DNA from 4 places in the Polycladomyces zharkentensis genome. Region 2 is predicted to be linked to each of the others. Evidence: riboswitches for the same ligand, from Rfam matches in the RefSeq annotation. Region 2 holds a riboswitch; each other region holds the start of a gene.
What was found. A riboswitch is a leader RNA that binds a small molecule or an ion and turns the genes downstream of it on or off. The one in region 2 is predicted to bind cyclic di-AMP.

Region 1 (5,349 bases), on a different contig from region 2:
GTATCTTGCAGATAGCGAAGCAACATCCCGCCAGCCCGGACCAAAAGCGCTGTCGTGAACACCTCTTTTGCCGATGGAAATTGCTGGGCCAATGCCGCTTCCAGTTCACCGGCGTTCCCCAGTTTCTCCTCGGTCATTGGGGTGAACAGACATCCCAACCGCATGCCAAGCCGCTTTTGGAAGTGACGATCCCCGGCCAATGCGGGGTCGAGCAGCACTTCCCGTGGTCGGTATGCACCGGTTTCATCCATCAGCCGGTCCAATGACCCTTCCAACTGGGTCACGTACCATTCACCGGTGGAAAGATCCCCGGCCGCCAACGCATGCGCACGGCCATCGGTAGCGAGCGCCACCAAAAAGTTGTTCTCTTTGTCGGCCAGCATTTTTTCCTCAATGACCGTTCCCGGTGTGATCACGCGAACCACTTCGCGTTTGACCACGCCTTTGGCCGCTTTGGGGTCCTCCACCTGTTCACAGATCGCGACTTTGTATCCTTTTTCGATCAATCGCTCAATGTACGCCTCGGCGGAATGATACGGCACACCGCACATCGGTACCCGTTCTTTCCCGCCGTCGCGTGAGGTCAGCGTAATTTCCAGCTCTTCGGCTGCTTTTTTTGCATCCTCAAAAAACATCTCGTAAAAATCGCCCAAACGGAAAAATAAAAAGGCATCCGGATACTCTGCCTTAATCGATAAGTACTGTTCCATCATCGGCGTATATTTGGCCAAAACAGGACACCCTCCGAACGGTAAGAGTCGTTGTTTCGTACGGTCTATTGTAACACTCCCCAACGGACCGAACAACGTCTGTTTCACCCCGATCAACAATGAGGAGCGGTCTCAACTGTACGAACACGGTGCAGTCCGCCCCAACTGCGAGTGCCGTATCCATACATCTTTTCGCACTTCGTCATTCCTCATGATCAACCTGTATCCGGGAATATGGTTTGAAAAGGATTTGCCCGACGGATTTCGTCAGGGGGAGTAAACAGAAGAGAAATGGATCTCCCATCAAACGGATCGGGTCACATGACGGTATTTCATTCCTTTTTGATGAAAAATGACACTTTACATCAGGTGGTCGGAGGAGTATGATGAGCTCGATTTAAAAATAAAATACATCCTCGTAAATCGCTGAATCCCGCGATACGCGGGAGCGGGGGAACCAACCGCAGGCTGTGGCGAATCGGTCACGGACTGCATGGGGTGAATCCCGGGTTAATGCCCGGGTAGGGTGACTCTCAGCCACCCGAATCCGTCAGCTAACCTCGTAAGCGTTGTGAGAGGGGGAGTGGAATCGTGCGGCAGCACGGCTGTTTTTGCTGTGCTCAAAAAGCCACGGGAAGACACCCTTCTCGTGGCTTTTTCTGTTGGTGACGGGAAGCTTTTACGCTCAAGAATGGCGATGGCGAAAGAAAGACACCATGATGGACGTTACGGATGATTTTTATCGCCGGAAAGGCGGAGAGGAGGCTCGATCATGATACGGATTCATGGATTGACCAAACGGTTTCCGGGTGAAAAGGGAATTTTTGATCTCACCCTTGAAGTGAATCGGGGTGAAGTATTCGGTTATCTCGGACCAAACGGTGCGGGAAAATCCACTACGATTCGTCACTTGATGGGTTTTATGAGACAGGATGAGGGCAAAGCGGAGATCGGGGGCATGGACTGCTGGAATGAATCGGACAAGATTCAAAAAGTCACCGGTTATCTCCCGGGGGAGATCGCCATGTTTGAAGGACTGGACGGTACCGGTTTCTTGGATTTGATGGCGGGACTCCGTGGACAGAAGGATGACAGAAGGAATGAGCTGCTGGAGCGACTGGAACTGGACCCCCGAGTCCCGATCCGAAAAATGTCCAAGGGAATGAAACAAAAACTGGCCATTGTGGCCGCATTCATGCATGATCCGGAGATTTTGATCCTGGACGAACCCACCTCCGGTTTGGATCCCCTGATGCAACGGGGGTTTGTGGAATTGATTCTGGAAGAAAAAAAGCGAGGAAAAACGATTTTCATGTCCTCTCATCAGTTTCCGGAGATCGAGCGCACGGCAGACCGGGTCGGCATCATCCGGAAAGGACGGCTGATCGCTGTGAAATCCGTCCAGGAATTGCGCAGTGAGCAGCGGAAAGCGTTTGTTGTGACGCTGGGAAGAAAATCGGACATCGACCGATTGATTCAGGCCGGGCTCAGTGTGGTCCGCCGGGGAGCAACCACGGTTGAAATCGAGGTACAAGGTGATCTGAATCCCCTGATCCGCGCTCTGGGCGATGTGGATGTGCGCCATTTGGAACACAGAGAGATGGATCTCGAAGAAATCTTTATGCACTACTATGAACGACGGGAGGCGAACGAACGATGAACCTTGCGCTGTACCGGGCAATGTGGCGGTTGCACGGCAAGACATTGGCAGCGATGGCGATCGGGTCGTTTCTTTATGTGCTGATGATTGTTTCCATCTATCCCAGCTTGAATCCCGGAGACATGAATGAATTGCTGAAGAAAATGCCGGAAGAGATGATGAAAGTGTTGGGAATTGAGGCCGGTGTACAGCGTTTGAACGATTTTATCGCTGTTGAGTACCACTCCTTCCTGTATCTGATCCTGCTGATGGTGTACAGCGTGGTGATCCCGACCCGGCTGGTGGCTCGGCATGTCGACCGGGGGTCCATGGCATTTCTGCTGTCAACGCCGTTGTCCCGGTCACGGCTCATCCTGACGCAAGTCGCATTTTTCATCACGGGGCTCGGGCTGATCAACCTGTTCACCTTTCTCGGCGGGATCGCGGGAGATACCTGGCTGCTGGATCAACCCGCCTTGAATCGGTCAGACTACATGGAACTGAATCTGGTCTGTTTCCTGTTTTTTTCTGTGATCGGCGCATACAGCTTCCTGTTTTCGTGCCTGTTTGACGATGAAAAGAAGGCGGTATCCTGGTCGGCAACAGTGACCATCCTGTTCTATGCGATGGACTTTGCCGGTAAACTGGGTGAAAAACTGGATTGGCTCCGGAACTGGACGTTGTTCAGCCTGTATGAACCGGCACGTCTCGCACGGGGAGAAGAAGACATTTTGTGGATAGCGGCAGGTTTGGGCTTTACCGCGATGGTGCTGTTCCTCATTGCGACGATGGTTTTCCGCCGGCGAGATTTGTCATTGTGACGAGGCAGATGGCGTTCCGAAAAACGATCCTGTTCATTCCCTGCTGGCACTCATGATGGTGCCCGACTGGGCACCTCCCTCTACTTCAGTGTCACGGATTGTGTCCGTATCGAACAGCGCGTGAAGTCGTGGAGCTTTGGTCCCTACTTGTTTGAAAAGGAAGTGAAAGGTCATGAAATATGTTCAGTATTTCGATGAGATCGATCGCCACAGCTTGCCTATGGTCGGCGGGAAAGGAGCAAATCTGGGAGAGATGACAAAAGCGGGATTCCCCGTTCCTCCTGGATTTTGCATCACGACATCGGCTTACCGCCATTTCATCGAAGCAAGTGATAAGATGGATGAATGGTTCAACCTGATGAATCAGTTGAAACCGGAACAACTCGACGAGATCCGCTCATTGGGACAGAGAATTCGTCATCACTTGCTTACGATCCCGCTTTCTGATCGAATAAAATCAGCAATCATCAAGGCGTGGTCGAAACTGGGTGAAGATCATGCTTACGCTGTCCGCTCCAGTGCAACAGCCGAGGACTTACCAACCGCTTCTTTCGCTGGTCAACAGGAAACCTACCTGAATGTGAAGGGGGCTGAACAACTCATTGAAGCAGTCAAAAAATGCTGGGCATCCCTCTTCACAGATCGGGCGATCGTATACCGTATCAATAACGGATTCGATCATCGGTCCATATCCTTGTCTGTCGTGGTGCAACGGATGGTATTTCCTGATGTGTCCGGCATCATGTTTACGGCAGACCCGGTTACAGGACATCGGCGCACGGTTTCCATTGATGCCGGGTTTGGACTTGGAGAGGCACTTGTTTCCGGCATTGTGACGGCCGATTTGTATAAAGTACGTGACCAGCAGATTATCCAGAAACAAATCGCGAAAAAGGAGAAAGGCATCTTCCCTGTTTCCCGGGGTGGAACGGAAATCAGGGAACTTCCGCCGGAACTTCAACAACAACAAGCGCTTCCGGATCAGAAGATCTTGGAGCTGGCGGAACTGGGGCGCAGGATCGAAAAACATTACGGTGCGGAACAAGATATCGAGTGGTGTCTGGAAGGTGACCGCATCTATATCCTGCAAAGCCGTCCCATCACTTCTCTGTACCCGGTTCCGGCTGCTGATGATGACAATTACCATGTATATCTTTCAATTGGCCACAGTCAAATGATGACAGACTATATGAAACCGCTCGGGATCTCCGTCTGGAAAGCGCTCGATCCGTTTAAAGATGATTCATCTCCGTTTGTTGAAGCGGGTGGCAGGCTCTTCTGGGATTGTTCCAGTTTCATGTATTTGAAGTTCGTACAGCGTAAGCTTCTCAAAAGCTCTGTGACGGACGATAATGTGTTGGCGCTGAAGAAGGTTGTTTTAAGCGAAGAGTTTCAAAAGAGAGCACCCAAACGGGGGGTGAAGAGACAGGTTTTCCGCGCAGTGAAACAGCTGCTTGCATTTTATGGCAAAGTGATTCCCCGGTTGATCAAAATCATGTATTTTGAAAATCCGCATCTGGCCGTTCAGAGGGCTACCTCCACCTATGAGCAGGACTTGTCCCGCTTTAGACAGGAGGTGTTTCAACGGTCCGGAGCACAGTGGATTCAGTTCATACAAAAACATGCCAAGCGCGGGTTTTTCTCACTGGTTGCTCCAATGGCCTACGTATATACAGGGTTCATTACATTACCGATCATAAAACGAAAAGTAAAAAAATGGCTGGGTGAAGAATTGAGCGCATCGGTTTACAAATCCCCTCCGGGCAATGTGACAAGTGAAATGGGGCTGATGATCGGGGATCTGGCCGACACGGCCAGAAACTATCCTGAAGTAGTGGAATATCTGGAACGGGCGGAAGACCGAATGTTTTATGAAGGCTTAAGCAAAGTGGAAGGCGGAGATGCATTTAAAGCCGCACTGGACCGGTTTATGGAAAGGTTCGGGATGCGGGCCCCGGGGGAAATTGATATCACTCGGGTTCGCTACAAAGAAGCGCCCACCATGCTCGTCCCATCCATTCTCAGTCATATGAGAAGCAATGCCCCGAATGAACACCGGGAAAAATTCAAACAGGGAGAGCAAGAAGCGAATGAGGCGATTCAATCCTTATTGAAACGGGTCAAAGCAACACCCGGCGGCACAAGAAAAGCAAAAAAATTATCCCGCCTTATCACCCTC
Region 2 (5,349 bases):
GAAAATGGGATTGGTGCACTGCCTGTTCCGCCTCGGTATCCACCGGTTGCATCTCTTCCGGCATCGGTACCACTTTCGTTTTGCGGCGGAACTGATCGATACAAATGTTGGTCACAATCCGTTGCGCCCAAGTTTCAAAGCGGGATTGCCCCTGAAAAGTAGAAATCCGATGATAGATCTTTAGCAGTGCTTCTTGGGTCGCGTCCAGCGCATCCTGCTCATTTCCCAGGAGATAATAGGCCGTGCGGTAGACTGGTGTCTCAATTTCCCGCAGCAGCCGGATCATGGTCTCGCGATCGCCGGCTTGCGCCCGTTTGACCCATTCCGCTTCGACCACATTTATCCCTCCTAATTTACCAGACGGTCCTGGGGTATCAAAAGTTGCTGTTTGATTGGAATCCGGACTGCGGTACGCTCTCCCGGGAGCAAATTCATTCCCATTGTACCACAGTCGGACAAGCCGGTCTGATCCGAGACGGGACAACCTGTTCCGCTTCTGTGCCATCGTCGGTTACGGTACAGGGTGGAGCATCTTTTTGCTCCTGTTTACGAGAGGTTTACGTATACCCGCGGGAAAATGATCGCCTTTCTCGGGCGCGGCCGGCATACCGTAAGGGAGCAATGTTTTTCCAGGCGAGCGAAGACCTGAGCCTGAACTGAGCGAAGACTCGGGAAAGCGCCGGTTTGAAATCGCGGGCCATTTCCTCAAAGCGAAACGGACTTTGCCCGCATCCTGCACTGACCGGGTCCGAGCGGTCATGATTTTCTTTCTTGCAAGGCGCAGGTGGGGCGAACCGGGAAAGAACCCGGACAGTATTCACCAGACACACACTGGAGACAATGACACGACGGTTTCCAACGACCAGCAATCCGTGACGTCATCTTGCCTCCGACATCATCGTTTCCACCGTCCAGCCGGCGGGACGAATCCGGATGGTCACCGCCCCGTGACGATCCGTCCGATACACGCGAATCCGATGGCTTTGCAAGCGGCGGATCACTTCCGGAGCCGGATGGCCGAACCGATTATGCCGGCCGACCGAGATCACGGCGAAACCGGGACGGACTTGCGCAAGCCATGATTCTCCGGTTGATGTACGGCTTCCGTGATGGGCCACTTTCAGCACATCCACAGGTGGAAAGCGCCACTTCCCCATCAAGTCCGCTTCCGCCTCCTGCTCGATGTCACCCGTCATCAGCAAGCGGAAACGTTGGATCTGCAGCAAAAAAACAATGGAATCATTGTTGGTTCGTTCGTCGGTCGCGAGATGAGCAGGATCGGGATGGAGAAACTGCCATGCAACCCCCGGTTCCAGTGTCCATGCCGTTCCGGGAGAAGGCGTGACGGTACGGGCACCTTGTTCGATCAATGTTCGCACCAATTTCCGTTCCGTCTCGGTACGGGGCGGGTGGGGATTGCGCAGGACGAAGCGAACAGGGAATTGTTCCGCCACTGTTTGCAAGCCTCCGATGTGATCCGTATCCCCATGCGTCATGATGAGGTAGTCGATCTGTCGAATGCCGCGAAAACGCAGATATGGAACCACCGTGTTCTCTCCCACGTCGTAGGAATATTGCCGCCGTTGCCACGACTTTTGCGGAAATGACGGCATTCCACCTCCGTCCACTACGATGACTTGTCCTTTCGGTGTCTCGATGACGGCACAATCCCCCTGCCCCACATCGAGAAAGGTGATGCGCGCCTCCATCCCCCCGTAAAACGGATGATAGGAGTAGAAGATCAGACCCGTTAGCAACGCAAGCGAACACCAGCGATGCCGACGGGGATAAAGCGCGTTGCCCGTCCAAGCGTACAATGCGTATACACATACCGCCGCGTATGCCGCACACCATATCCATGACGGCGGTGACCATGACGTCAACATTCCCGGTCCCGCGGAAAACCGTTCCAACAACCATAACAGCCCTTTTGTCACCCAAGTGCATACCCAGGCAGGCACCGCTCCCAATACCGGTGCGATCCAGCCCAACATCAAGGAGAGGAGTGCCAAAGGGAACACCACGCTACCGACAATCGGGACGACCCACAGGTTGACCCACCAAGAGCCAGTGGGAAAAGCATAAAAATAGACGATCATCACAGGAAATGATACCAGATGGGCGATCAATGTGACCGCCAACAATTGATTGCCACGCTTCCAAGGTAATGGAAACCGGCCACTGAGTGGTTCGACAGCCAACAGCAGCCCGAGGGTGATCAAACAGGTGAGCTGAAACCCCGCCTCCAGGAGCTGATACGGATTCCACAACAGCATCATCCATCCTGCCAGAAACAAAAAGGACAGCCGGTCGTGCCACTTGCCGAAAACCGCGGCAACAAGGGTGAAACCGGCCATCATGCACGCCCGGACAACGGATGCTTCCGCCCCCGTCACCCATGCAAATATCGGCAACGATACCATCGTGAGTCCGCCTGCCACTTCACGCGTCAAGCGCAATCGGGTCAACAAACCGTACACGCCCGCGACGAAGACGGCCACATTCATCCCGGAAATGGCCAACAAATGCGTCAGTCCCCATTGGGCAAACAGGCGGTCTACCTCCTCCGGCACTGCTTTCCTCTCTCCCAGCACCAATCCGCGAATCAGACCGGAAATCTCCGCAGGATACAGTTGTGCCAGCGTTTCGCCGCCACTTTGCCGAATCCGGTCTGCCCATGCGAATACATGCCATGGAGGCGGTTGTTCCGCCGACACCCCGTGAAGCCCGTCAGTCGACGCAATCCAATGCACAAATTGACGGCGATAAAACGATCGTGCATCAAAACCGCCTGGATTTCGCGCCGGTTCCGGTCGAGTCAACCGTACACCGTCCACCGACAGCCGCGTCCCGCTTGTCCAATCGCGAATCGTCCGCAACTCCGTCGGTGATTGCACTCGCAGACGAAACCACACTTTTTCGTCTTCCAAGCGCCGAACGGCACCATCCACCTCTATCCATCGGACTTTCACCATACAGGTGAGCTGATCTCCATCCACCTCAGGGGCGGACTGGATAACCCCATACATCTTGATGCCAACGTGATCGGCCAACCGATCATCGATAGACGAGACATTGCGGGCATCCACCCAGGACGTATAGGCGGCTCCGACAAAAAAAGAGAGCAGCGTGCATGTTGCCGTCCACATCCGCCAACGCCACAGGCACACCCATCCTCCCCCCATCCCGACAACAACCGCCCCGAACAACCACCATCCACCGTACCCGCTTCCCCATGCCAATGCAACGCCGATGCCTCCCATCCATCCGCCCGCCAACCAACTCACCGGAGCCTTCATAACAACCTCCATAAAAGGGATGAAATGGTATATCCTTTCCGCAAATTCCGACAGAATCCCTCCATGTTCGACAAAAACTGTCGCCATTTTGCTACGGCCGGTTGTCAAACCTTGATTGACAGGTTCCGGTAATCGTATTAGAATGCTAATCATGACAAAACCTAATCATCAACAGTTTCACACTTCGAGCGCTGAATCCGTACAGGAACGGGGGAACCAATTTTTTGGGGTGAATCCGGTGCCATCACCGGTAGGGTCACTCTCACGGACCCGAATCCGTCAGCTAACCTCGTAAGCGTGCTGAGAGGGAAGTGTGCTTCTTCACATGACCAAAAGTCATTGAAGTGGGCACTTCAATGGCTTTTTTGCGTTTTAAACAAAAACGGAATTTATCTGGGGAAGGTGTATGTGATGTTGTCCTCACTGAAACGCTTGATCATCGGGCGCCCGCTTCGTACTGAGCAACTGCAGGAAGAAAAACTGCCGATTTGGAAAGCGCTCCCTATCTTATCATCGGACGCGCTGTCGTCAGTCGCCTACGGTACGGAGCAGATCCTGCATGTACTCGCCCCGATCGGCGTGCTGGCGCTTTGGTATTCATTGCCCATATCCGGCGCGATTATCGGTTTGTTGACACTGCTCATCCTTTCCTATCGGCAAATCATCCACGAATACCCCGGAGGGGGCGGTGCCTACATCGTTTCAACAGACAACCTGGGTTGGTTTGCCGGGTTAATCGCCGGTGCGTCGTTGTTGATCGACTATACACTGACAGTGGCAGTCAGTGTTTCAGCCGGTACGGACGCGATCACTTCGGCATTTCCGGTTTTGCACAATCACAGTACGCTCATTTCCGTATTCTTCGTCCTTCTCCTCATGATCCTCAACTTGCGGGGTTTACGCGAATCCGGAACGATTTTCTCATTCCCCACCTACCTGTTTATCCTGGGCATGCTGGGTCTGGTGCTCGTAGGGTTGGGCAATGTGGCGGTCCATGGGATTCCTGCCGACGTCCCACCGGTGACACACACCTTTCCGGTCGGTCTCACTTGGTTCTTATTGTTGCGAGCGTTCTCGTCCGGATGCTCTGCATTGACCGGCGTCGAAGCCATCTCCAACGCCACTCCCGCCTTCCGGAAACCGGAGACGAAAAATGCGGCGCGTACATTGGCGCTTCTGGGATTATTGCTGGCCGTGTTGTTCGGCGGGACCAGCATGTTGGCATATCTGTATCACATCACGCCCAGTCCGACAGAGACGGTGCTTTCCCAAATCGCTGAAGAGACCTTCGGCAGAACGCTTCCGTATTATTACATCCAGGGGACTACCGCGCTGATCCTGATTCTGGCCGCCAACACCGCCTTTGCAGGCTTCCCGCTGTTGGCCTCCATTATGGCCAAGGACAAATTTATGCCGCGGATGTTTGCTTCCCGCGGAGACCGGCTCAATTTCTCCAACGGCATCATCGTGTTGGCCTTGGCCGCAATCGGGTTGATCGTGGCGTTTGAAGGAGAAGTGGAACGGTTAATCCCCTTGTATGCGATCGGTGTCTTTTTATCGTTCACCTTGTCCCAAACCGGGATGGTGGTTCGCAGGTGGAAGCAGCGCAACCCGGGCTGGATGCGCAAATTGGCGATCAACGCCGCGGGTGCGGTCGTCTCGTTCATCGTCCTGCTGATTTTCGCCGTCACCAAATTTACGGAAGGCGCTTGGATCGTGGTATTGGTGATACCGGTGTTCATCTTCGCCTTTTATCAAGTTCGGAAACACTATGAGGCTGTCGCGGAAGAGTTGCGCATCGACATCGCCACCGACAAACCGGAAAAGAAAGATCATGTGATTATCATCCCTGTCGGGGGTATCAGCCGCGTCGTTCGCAACACGATCGCCTACGCCAAGACGATCGGGGATGACGTGGTGGCAATCCACGTGGCCTTCACCGAGGAAGATGCGGAGAAGATGGAGAAAAAGTGGGAGCAATGGAATCCCGGCGTCCGCCTCGTTGTCACCCGTTCCCGTTTCCGAAGCGTCAACGGCCCCGTGCTGAGGT
Region 3 (5,349 bases), on a different contig from region 2:
ATCAACAGGTCTGCAGCATCCATGAACAAGGGGACATCGGGTCGGAATCCCTCAACGCGAATATGGGGTGGCAGAGAATGACGGGTCAGCTCAACCATCAGGGCTTCATTTTTTCCGGCCAGTACCACGACTTGGCAAATGGGACCTGCTTTCTCCAATTCCTGTACGGTTTCGCGAACGGGTCCCATCCCTTCCCCGCCGCCCATCACCAACACCACCGGACGATCCGGCCTCAATCCCAACAAACGTCGGGCCTCTTGTTTCGACACGTTTTGGAGAAATTCCCGTCTTACGGGAATACCTGTCTCGACGACCCTGGCGGCAGATTGCCACAAACGCCGTTGCGCTTGTAGAGGAACCGAGATCCCGCTGGCCGTATACAACACATCAGGTGTACCCGACAGCCAAATGGGGTGAAGTTCATAATCGGTCACCACGCAGAATGAAGGGATGCGACGCCAGTGGGAAGACAGCCACATCAATGCGAACGGATGAGTAGCCACCACCCTTGTCGGACGGAAATGGGACAGCCGCCGTGCCAGTTGACGCCGGATCATCCACCCCGCCCGCTTGATCGCTTCCCCGGAAACATAACGAAACCAACGGGACTGATGAGTCCAGTCATACAGGTAATGATACACCGCCGGAAACCGGTTCAACATACGGTGATACCCATTTTGGAGGAGAGGATGTGCCTTCGTCGGAATCCATTCCAGCAAATCGACATACATCACTTTTGCATTTCGCTCTTCCATCACATGCAACAATGCTTGTGCCGCCGAGTTGTGCCCGGCACCAAATCCCATCGACAGTAGCAACACACGTTCCATCTGGCGCCCTCCTCAATCCCACTCCTCTATCATTATGACAAAACCGGCCCGTTCCGTCTCGTGTCTCATCAATATGTCGCCAAAAATTGATCGATCTTTAACAATGATGAAACAGATTGGACGGCCCGATCGGGCCGTCGTCAGGGCCGGGATCTTTGACGCGCCAGCTGCTCCTGCGCCATTTTGACCATTTCCCGTACCATGTGGCCGCCGATGGTGCCACCGATTTTGCCGGCATCGGCTGTTTTCAAATCTCCGTTGTCACCGGGTTTGAGGGGCACGCCTACTTGCTTGGCCACTTCCATTTTGACCTGGTCAGGCGACAGCGGTCCCACACCCATCTCTCTGCTCATCACTTGGGCTTTCAACCGCTCCAAGGCCGGCCGTGACTCGGGTACCAACAATCGCCTGCGTCGTTTTCGAGCCATCTTTCCACCCCCTGCAAATAGTTTCCCATCAAGGGGAACAAATGATGTGGCGGACAATAAAAGGAAAAAACCGCCCATTTGGGCGGTCGGTCGTTCTTGATGAGGGCTGAGAGGGGGTTGTGCAATTTTCCCGATTCATTGTACTTAGAAGCGTTTGGCCAACTCACGCGCTTGTTCAACGGCTTTTTGCTTGATCGCATCGGCTTTGTCCGGGAATTGCGACATGCCTTCGGCAATGACGGATTCCACATCATCCACACCCAGGAACGACAACACGGCACGGATATAACGGTCACCGAACTCGAATTCCTTGGTCGGACCTTCGGAGTAGATACCGCCGCGCGCTTGGATATGGACGGCTTTTTTGCCTTTCAAGAGCCCGACTGCACCGTTTTCGGTGTACTTAAATGTTTTGCCCGCGATACAGATGGAGTCGATGTACGCCTTCATCCGCGGAGGAATGCTGAAGTTCCACATCGGGGTGACAATGATGTATTTGTCCGCTGCCGCAAACTGATCGACGATCTCATTGATCCGTCCCACTTTTTTCTGCTCCTCTGCGGACAATTCCTCAAACGCGGTTCCCTGCTGCAATTTGCCCCAACCGCTGAACACATCTTCGTCCAAGAAAGGGATGTCCAGTTTATACACATCCAACTCGACGATTGTATCTTCGGGATTGGCCTCCCGGTAGGCATTCAAAAATGCCCGTCCCACCTGCAAGCTGAACGACTGCTCCTCCGGTTTGGGGTTGGCAGTGATGTACAAAACGGTCGCCATGTGGGTTTCCTTCCTTTCGTTTGTGGAATAGTGATGACGGAATATGAACTAACTTTAGTTACGTTGATATTATGCATTTATATACTTACTTTTGTCAAGCGGAAAATGATGAAAAAACCTCCTCTCATAATATTTCCGTACAGCCTCGTTTTTACTCACGAAAAAAAGCCCGTCCCCCAAGGGAACGGGCTTTTCCTCGTCACTTCGTGAAAATATGCTTTCCGATTTTTTTGATTTGCGGGCGAGACCAGATCCAATCAGAAGTTGCGGTGTCCGGGTTGAAATAGTACAATGCACCGTTTGTCGGGTCCCATCCCCGGATCGCATCCATCGTAGCGCGATAGGCTGTACTGTTGGGATTCAACCAGAACTGCCCGTCCTGTACCGCCGTAAACGCACCGTCTTGGAAAATCACACCGCTTACTGTTTTCGGAAACTCCGGTGAATCAATCCGGTTCAAAATCACGGCAGCGACAGCCACTTGCCCTTTGTAAGGTTCACCTCGCGCTTCACTGTATACAGCTCGTGCAATCAATGAAATGTCTTTTTTCGAAAAGCGAGAATTTACAGAATGACGAGGCTGTTTGTGGACCTTTTTGGATACCGTCTTTTTGGACACGGTATGCCGCTTCAACGATCCCCACGTTTGGGGACCGGCAATGCCATCGATCCGCAATTTATGCTGAATCTGGTACTTGATAACCGCTTTTTCCGTGTTCAAACCGTATATGCCGTCCAGTTTGTCACGGTACAGCCCCAGCTGTTGCAAGCGATATTGCAAGTCCCAGACATCTCCGTTTTTACTGCCGTATTGGATCATCGTCGGTGCAGCCGCTTCCGCCTTACCGCTTCCAAACGGTACCGCGGCTACGATCACTGCAACCACTGCACCCGTGAGCACCCACGCCCACTTTTTCAAAGCAGACACTGTTTCTCCTCCTTTCAAGCCTCCGAGGTTAGCTGACGGGTTCGGGAAAGGAGTTGATCCCGGCCGCCGAAACGGCGGCTTCACCCCAACATGGATTGCGTCCCCCGTACCCCGCGCCGAACACCGACGCGAAGATTCGGCTGTATTGATACACGTTGTCCATTATAAGTTGGATATGGATACCTTTCAATAGAAAATGATTAGAATGTAAGGTATGTATTTCCTTGGAAATTCCACGACAAAAAAAGCGCGGCGGAAGATTCCACCGCGCTTTTGTCGATTCTTCTTATCCGCGTGCCGCTTGGTACCGTTTGGCGACTTCATCCCAGTTGACCACGTTCCAGAACGCTTTGATGTATTCCGGACGCTTGTTTTGGTATTTGAGATAGTAGGCGTGCTCCCACACGTCCAGACCCAAAATCGGCGTGTCTCCATCCATCAGCGGGCTGTCTTGGTTCGGTGTGCTCGTCACAGCCAAAGAACCGTCTTTTTTCACGATCAGCCAAGCCCAACCGCTACCGAAACGGGTGGTTGCCGCTTTGGTGAATTCTTCTTTGAACTTATCGAAGCTGCCAAAGGTTTGGTTGATGGCATTCGCCAACTCCCCGCTCGGTTCGCCGCCACCGTTCGGACTCATGATTTGCCAGAACAGGCTGTGGTTCGCATGACCGCCCCCGTTGTTTCGCACAGCGGTACGAATGCTTTCCGGCACCTGATCGATGTTACGCAAAAGGTCTTCGATCGATTTTTCCGCCAAGGCGGCATGACCTTCCAACGCCGCATTCAAGTTGTTGACATACGTGGCGTGATGCCGGCCATGGTGAATTTCCATCGTTTGCGCATCGATGTACGGCTCCAACGCATCATGGGCATAAGGGAGTGCAGGCAGTTCGTGCTTGGCCATGATTCACCCTCCAATTATGTAGGATTTGGTCCTTTTTCATCTTCGAAAAAGGACGGGCACTTACATCCTTCCCGATTCTATTATGCAAAAAACGTGGAATGATAGTCAACTTAGATGTATGAAAAGTTTTCGTTTGAAATCCCACCAAGTTGTTGATAAAGTCCGCGAACTACGATTTCTCGAGATGGCACACATCATTTGCCGGCTCACTCCGCCTGCGCCCTGCAGAGAAGCAAGTCTTGCCCGTTTCGAATCGAAGGAGAAGGCCGCGACATAGCGGGCTTCGCTCAAAAGGAAATTCTCCGCGACAAAGCCCTGCGCTTTCCCGCTTCTCCGCTTGGCCGGGCCTGACCATCGCTCACATGGGAAAACATTGCGCCTGAGATGACAGGACAGGATCTGGGGCCACTTGGTCAACCTGTCTCAGTGAGCCATCCACGGATTACTTTCCGGCTTCGCTGAAAACACGAGACAATTCCGTCACATCGCGTACAATATAATCGGCGCCCAACTCCTCAAATTTGGACCGCGCGGCCTCTCCGGTCAATCCCGTCAACGTGGCTGCAAACTTGCACCCCATTTTTCGGGCCGCCAACAAATCGGCCACCGAATCCCCCACGATCAGCACTTCCTCACCATTGGGCAACGGCAACTCGAAGGTGAGTACTTCCGCATCCGTTGTGCTCCGACCGAAATACCCTTTTAAATAAGTGTATGGTTGCGGTTTGCTGAGCGGGGCATGTTCCGGGTGCGCCCGTTCGGCCTGAATCACGTCGTCGGCGGTGACGATTCGATCCGGGTCAAACGCATCATATAATCCGAGCGCGGTAAGCGGCACTTCCGTCTCGATCAGCGGCCGGCCGGTTCCCAATCCCAGCACGATGCCCTCTGCCCGTAACCCGTCCAGCACTCGTCGGATCTCTTTGGGGTCGGCCAGCGGAATTTCCTGATGCAAAAATCCGGTTTTGCCCGGTGTGGCTGGTTCCTCGCCTTCCACCTGCCGGTATCGGTCATCACCCAGATACCATGCTTGGAACACTTGGCGGCCCAACTCCCACAACGCGCTTTTGGGTGAGAACGCCTCGGTTTCCACACCCAACCACTCTTTCGCCAACGTGTTGAAATACACGATCAATTCCTGCTTGGTGGCGTTCGACTCGGCCAATGCCGGGATGAATGCATCAAACTGCGGCTGATACGCGATGCCCGCTTCACGCAACCGTCCGCCCAACCGGCGCAACACATCGGCTGTGACGGGTCCGCTCATCGCTTCCGCCACCCAATCCGGCCGCTCAGGCTGAATTTGTTTCAACAAGCGTAGCCATTGCAGGGAAAACGTCATCTGTACCATGTCCCAGTTGGAGTTGATTCCCCGTGTTTTGATCCAATCCAATACCTTGTCGCTGTCAAACACCAGCTGGCGCAATTGACGGATTTTTTCCTCGGAAGGTTGTGTGGTAAACACATCTCCCCGCAATC
Region 4 (5,349 bases), on a different contig from region 2:
GAAAGGATGTGATTCCGATCGGGGTCTGCGAAAAAATATTGCCTTCTTTGCTGCAAGGGCTTGGAATCACGGTTCAGCTGACGATCTATTCGGCGATATTGGCCTTTTTCGTCTCCTTTTTGGCAGGGTTTGGACGTCTGTCGCGGTTTTATCCGCTCCGAGCGGTGTGCACTGTTTTTGTTGAAGTTTTTCGCGGAACCTCTTTGCTCGTTCAATTGTTTTGGCTTTATTTTGTCCTGCCGCAGCTCGGCATCTGGTTGTCGGCGGATTTGGCGGGTTTGCTCGCTCTCGGTCTTAACGCCGGGGCGTATGGATCAGAAATCGTCCGCAGCTCGATATTGGCCGTCCCCAAGGGGCAGATCGAAGCGGCTGTTGCGCTGAACATGACACCGGGGCAGAGGATGCGGAGTGTGATCCTGCCGCAGGCTTTCCGCATCATGTTGCCATCTTTCGGTAATCTTTTCATCGAATTGTTGAAAGGAACCTCTTTGGTTTCCTTGATTACGATTTCTGATATGACATTTCAGGCGACAACCTTGCGGACCAATATGAATCAGCATACCCCTGAAATATTCGGTCTGTTGCTCATCTTGTATTTTCTCGTCGCCTATCCGCTGACGTTGGGCGTGCGTTGGTTGGAGCGCAGACTTTCAACGGGGAGGTCTTAACGTGGGATGGTCTTGGACGTTTACTTTGCAAATTTTACCGCAACTGCTCGATGCCGTGAAGATTACGATTGGTGCGACGATCGTCTCCTATTTGATTGCACTTGTCGGCGGTCTGTTGATCGCCTTTGCACGACGGTCTGAGGTCAAGCTTTTGTCATGGGTGACCGGCGGTTTTATCGAATTTGTGCGCAGCACACCGCCATTGGTTCAGTTGTTCTTCATTTTTTATGTGGCACCTCATTTTGGATTGAGGTTGTCTCCTTTCACGGCTGGTGTACTGGGATTGGGCATTCACTATAGCACCTATCTGTCGGAGGTATACAGGGCAGGTATTGACGCGGTCCCGCGCGGGCAATGGGAAGCTGCCGTCGCCCTCAACTTTTCAAAAACGCAAACGTGGATGCGGATTATTCTCCCGCAGGCCGTCCGGCCGATTGTTCCCGTATTGGGCAACTATTTGATCGTGATGTTTAAAGAAACGCCGCTTTTATCGGCAATCACGCTGATCGAGTTGCTGGGTCAAGCGCAAATTATCGGCTCCAATTCATTCCGCTATTTGGAACCCATTACGCTTGTCGGGGTGTTTTTCCTCATATTGAGTTACCTTTCCTCACTCCTGGTACGCCGCTTGGAATCTTGGCTCCAACTCAATCAAAAAGGATTGATAAACTGAAGGGGTTTTGAGGTGATGCATGTGAAATCGGATCGCATAAACCCAATTGTTCGTTACCGCAAGGTCAGCAAGTTCTATGGCAAAACTCAAGTGTTGCACGAAATCGATTTTGATTTGGCTCCTGCAGAAAAAGTAGCGGTAATCGGGCCGAGCGGGTCCGGCAAGACGACGTTTGCCCGTGTTTTGATGACGTTGGAAAGGCCGACGTCGGGTACGATTGAAGTTGACGGTGAGTTGCTCTGGCACAAAAAAAAGGGCGGGAAGCTTGTTCCGGCTGATGAAAAACATTTGCATCAAGTGCGCGGCAAAATCGGAATGGTGTTTCAGCAGTTTAATCTGTTTCCGCACATGAACATTTTGCGAAATGTGACGGAGGCACCGATCAAGGTATTGGGATTGTCCAAGGAAGAAGCGATCGAGCAGGCCAAAACCATGTTGGATAAAGTAGGGTTGCTGGATAAGATCGACGCATATCCGTCACAATTATCCGGCGGTCAGCAGCAGCGGGTGGCGATTGCGCGTGCGTTGGTCATGCAACCCAAGATCATGTTGTTTGATGAGGTGACGTCTGCGTTGGACCCTGAGCTTGTCGGGGAGGTTCTCGGGGTTATCAAGGAGATTGCAGCGGAGGGCAAGATGGCGATGTTGATCATTACACATGAAATGGGTTTTGCCCGGGAAGTGGCGGATCGGGTTGTTTTCTTTGATGAAGGACGAATTATGGAAGAAGGACCGCCGGAAAAGATTTTTGGTGACAGTCCGAAGAGTCCACGTTTACGTAAGTTTTTGGGCAGTTTTTGTCAGCAGACGATAGAGTCGATGTCCAATTGGAGATGAATGGCAGTGGAACGAAGCGAGAAAGGGAGAATAGATCAATTCATCCGATCTGAACATAGGAGAAAGAGTATACGAGGGGATCAACGGAATTTATAGAGGATGAATCATTATGGTAAATATGGTATTATAAGACAAAGTAAAAATATTAACAATTGATTGTAGGAAACAGTTTATATTGACAATTAAAGACGCCTTATTTCATTTCGATGGAAACGGGGGAACCAAGCGATTGGGGTGAATTCCGGATTGACACCGGAATAGATGTGAAGCATTTCTCATCCATCTTGCCCGCCAGCCTTGTCGGCTGAAGCAGTGAGATCCAAGGGATTTGCCAATTTTGCGCCGGACTGACTTTTCCTGTGCACGAGAAGGCGGATCTGAGTCTTTGACCGCGTACGGATTGCACAAGCACGGACCGGTACAGACTTTTTCCTTGGAATGATGGTTCCTGGGAGAAAGTTTGCACCGGTCTTGTACTTTTTTAATCGGCGATGACGCGCTGTGCGGGACATTTTGGCATGGCGTTGAGCCGTCGGTACCGGGGAGGAGGTGATGAATCTGGAAACCGGGTTGATGAACAAAGTGGCGCTTCGCCAACCACAGGTAGCGGATGGAATCGGGATCTGGAGCCTGGTTCGGGACACCGGAGTGTTGGACGTCAATTCCCCTTACAGTTACCTGATGCTGTGCAAGTTCTTTTCGGATACTTGTGTGGTTGCCGAACAGGAGGGACAAATCGTCGGTTTTTTGTCCGCTTTTCGACCACCGGCAGACCAGCAAACCCTGTTTGTGTGGCAGGTGGCCGTGGCCGAGTCTCAACGGGGCAACGGGTTGGGAAAGGCGCTTCTGAAAGCGTTGATCCGTCGGGACGCTTGCAAAAATGTCCGTTATCTTGAAGCAACCGTTTCTCCGTCGAATCTTGCATCCCAGGCTTTATTCCGGGGATTGGCACGGGATTTTGCAACGTGCTGTGAAGTTTCGGAGTGTTTTCCCGCCCATCTGTTCCCGGGGGGAACTCATGAATCGGAAATGACGTTTCGGATCGGACCGTTTCGGTATCAAACTTAACTGGGGGGATTTGGTGAAAGTTGCGGAGGAATTACATTCACCGTTGAAGGTTTTTGAAGCTTTGGAATCGGAGGTCCGCAGTTACTGCCGGAGTTTTCCGACTGTCTTTGCAAAAGCGAGCGGCTATCAGCTGTGGGATCGGGACGGCCGGGAATATGTCGACTTTTTTGCCGGTGCCGGCGCGTTAAACTACGGCCACAACAATCAACGAATCAAGGCCAAGCTGATCGACTATTTGATGGAAGATGGCATTACGCACAGCCTTGATATGGCGACAGAAGCAAAAGAAAAGCTGCTGGAACGGTTCCATGAGGTCATTTTAAAGCCGCGAAATCTTCACTATAAAGTGATGTTTCCGGGACCGACAGGCACCAATTCGGTGGAAAGTGCGCTGAAGCTGGCCCGCAAAGTAACCGGGCGGGACACAATCATGAGTTTCACCAACGCGTTTCACGGCATGACAATCGGTTCGCTGTCGATTACCGGGAACGAATCCAAGCGAAAAGGCGCGGGCATTCCATTGACGAATTCGATCTCCATGCCGTTTGACGGCTATTTTGGCAGTGAGGCCGACACGGTCAGCTATATTGAGCGTTTTCTCGAAGATAATGGCAGCGGCATTTCTCTCCCTGCAGCCATTATCCTTGAGACCGTTCAGGGTGAAGGCGGCATCAATGTGGCCAGTTTTGAGTGGCTCCGCAACATGGAAGAACTGTGCCGGCGCTGGAACATTCTGTTGATTGTCGATGATGTGCAGGTGGGATGTGGACGGACGGGGCCATTTTTCAGCTTTGAACCGGCCGGGATCTATCCCGACATCGTCTGTCTGTCCAAATCAATCGGGGGATATGGCATCCCGTTGGCGATGACCTTGATCAAACCTGAGTATGATCTGTGGGAACCGGGCGAGCATAACGGTACTTTTCGCGGCCATAACCTGGGGTTTGTCGCTGCGACCGAAGCACTCAGTTACTGGGAAGACGACCAGTTCAGCCGAGAAATCCTGGAGAAGGGAGAGAAAGTCAGACTCTTCCTGGAAATGCTTGCACAACAGTATCCCGAGATGGCAGGGGAAGTGCGGGGAAGAGGGCTTATCCAGGGAATTGAAATCGGAGTGGACGGGTTGGCCGAAAAGATTTGCGCGGCCGCGTTTGAACGGGGTTTGATTATGGAAACATCCGGTCCCAACAGTGAAGTCGTCAAAATCATGCCTCCTTTGACCATTGATGAACAGGGGCTTGAAAAGGGACTGACCGTTCTGGAGGAAAGCTTTGAGCGGTGCAAACAGATGATGTGAAAAAGGAGACAGGTAATCATGATCGTCAAACATCTGAATGACATCATCGGAACGAAAGATGACGTGGACACTGAGACGTGGAACAGCCGCCGTCTGCTTTTGAAAAAGGACGGGATGGGCTTTTCGTTGCACGACACGATTATCAAGGCGGGAACAGAAACCACGATTTGGTACAAGCACCATGTGGAAGCGGTGTACTGCATCGAGGGAGAAGGAGAAATTGAGGTCGTGAAAGACGGCACCGTTTACCCGATTCAGCCCGGAACTTTGTATGCGCTGGACGGTCATGAAAAGCACTATTTGCGTGCAAAGTCCGATATGCGGATGGTTTGTGTGTTTCATCCGCCGTTGACAGGGCGAGAGGTACATGATGAAGAAGGGGTGTATCCCATCATTGAAGAGGAGTCACGGGAGAATCGCCCGAATCCACACCCTGACGAAAGGGCACAAAGGGTGGAACCACAAACCGTTCGGGGGGAATTGGGGAAATGAGCAACTTACAGGGCGGGGTGATGGATCTCTATCCTTCGCGAGTGGATGACAAACCGGTGATTTTGGAACGGAAAGATCCAGTCATTTATACCAAAGATCCCGCAGCAGGTCCGCTTGATGCCGAACAGCTGGAATTTTATCAGAAAAACGGATACCTGTTCTTCGAACGTTTCTTTTCTGAGGAAGAAGTGCGGGAATTGCGCAATGAGCTGAGACGGCTCTGGGATGCGAACCGGGATTCGGATGCGGAGGAAGTGATTCGTGAGCCGGAAAGCCGGGAAATTCGATCGATCTTTGCTGTTCACCGCAACAGC

Region 1: it holds a riboswitch for cyclic di-AMP, as region 2 does, so the genes downstream of both, JQC72_RS07860 (ABC transporter ATP-binding protein) here and kimA (potassium transporter KimA) in region 2, are expected to answer to the same signal.
Region 3: it holds a riboswitch for cyclic di-AMP, as region 2 does, so the genes downstream of both, sleB (spore cortex-lytic enzyme) here and kimA (potassium transporter KimA) in region 2, are expected to answer to the same signal.
Region 4: it holds a riboswitch for cyclic di-AMP, as region 2 does, so the genes downstream of both, ectA (diaminobutyrate acetyltransferase) here and kimA (potassium transporter KimA) in region 2, are expected to answer to the same signal.

The regions. Positions count from the first base shown of each region.
Region 1 covers NZ_JAFHAP010000008.1:122,458-127,806, reverse strand. The annotation lists gene mutS (DNA mismatch repair protein MutS) at 1-731, opposite strand, end outside; cyclic di-AMP (ydaO/yuaA leader) riboswitch at 1,125-1,293, shown strand; gene JQC72_RS07860 (ABC transporter ATP-binding protein) at 1,483-2,370, shown strand; gene JQC72_RS07855 (efflux permease Rv1217c-related protein) at 2,367-3,170, shown strand; gene JQC72_RS07850 (phosphoenolpyruvate synthase) at 3,343-5,349, shown strand, end outside.
Region 2 covers NZ_JAFHAP010000004.1:334,579-339,927, forward strand. The annotation lists gene JQC72_RS03480 (RNA polymerase sigma factor) at 1-337, opposite strand, end outside; gene JQC72_RS03485 (DNA internalization-related competence protein ComEC/Rec2) at 879-3,299, opposite strand; cyclic di-AMP (ydaO/yuaA leader) riboswitch at 3,479-3,613, shown strand; gene kimA (potassium transporter KimA) at 3,711-5,349, shown strand, end outside.
Region 3 covers NZ_JAFHAP010000005.1:62,540-67,888, reverse strand. The annotation lists gene JQC72_RS04830 (MGDG synthase family glycosyltransferase) at 1-830, opposite strand, end outside; gene JQC72_RS04825 (alpha/beta-type small acid-soluble spore protein) at 971-1,258, opposite strand; gene JQC72_RS04820 (FMN-dependent NADH-azoreductase) at 1,403-2,038, opposite strand; gene sleB (spore cortex-lytic enzyme) at 2,238-2,966, opposite strand; cyclic di-AMP (ydaO/yuaA leader) riboswitch at 2,970-3,118, opposite strand; gene JQC72_RS04810 (superoxide dismutase) at 3,253-3,870, opposite strand; gene JQC72_RS04805 (HAD family hydrolase) at 4,313-5,349, opposite strand, start outside.
Region 4 covers NZ_JAFHAP010000011.1:62,064-67,412, forward strand. The annotation lists gene ehuC (ectoine/hydroxyectoine ABC transporter permease subunit EhuC) at 9-668, shown strand; gene ehuD (ectoine/hydroxyectoine ABC transporter permease subunit EhuD) at 670-1,341, shown strand; gene ehuA (ectoine/hydroxyectoine ABC transporter ATP-binding protein EhuA) at 1,357-2,178, shown strand; cyclic di-AMP (ydaO/yuaA leader) riboswitch at 2,358-2,500, shown strand; gene ectA (diaminobutyrate acetyltransferase) at 2,731-3,246, shown strand; gene ectB (diaminobutyrate--2-oxoglutarate transaminase) at 3,260-4,543, shown strand; partial or broken gene JQC72_RS12500 (ectoine synthase) at 4,562-4,948, shown strand; gene thpD (ectoine hydroxylase) at 5,032-5,349, shown strand, end outside.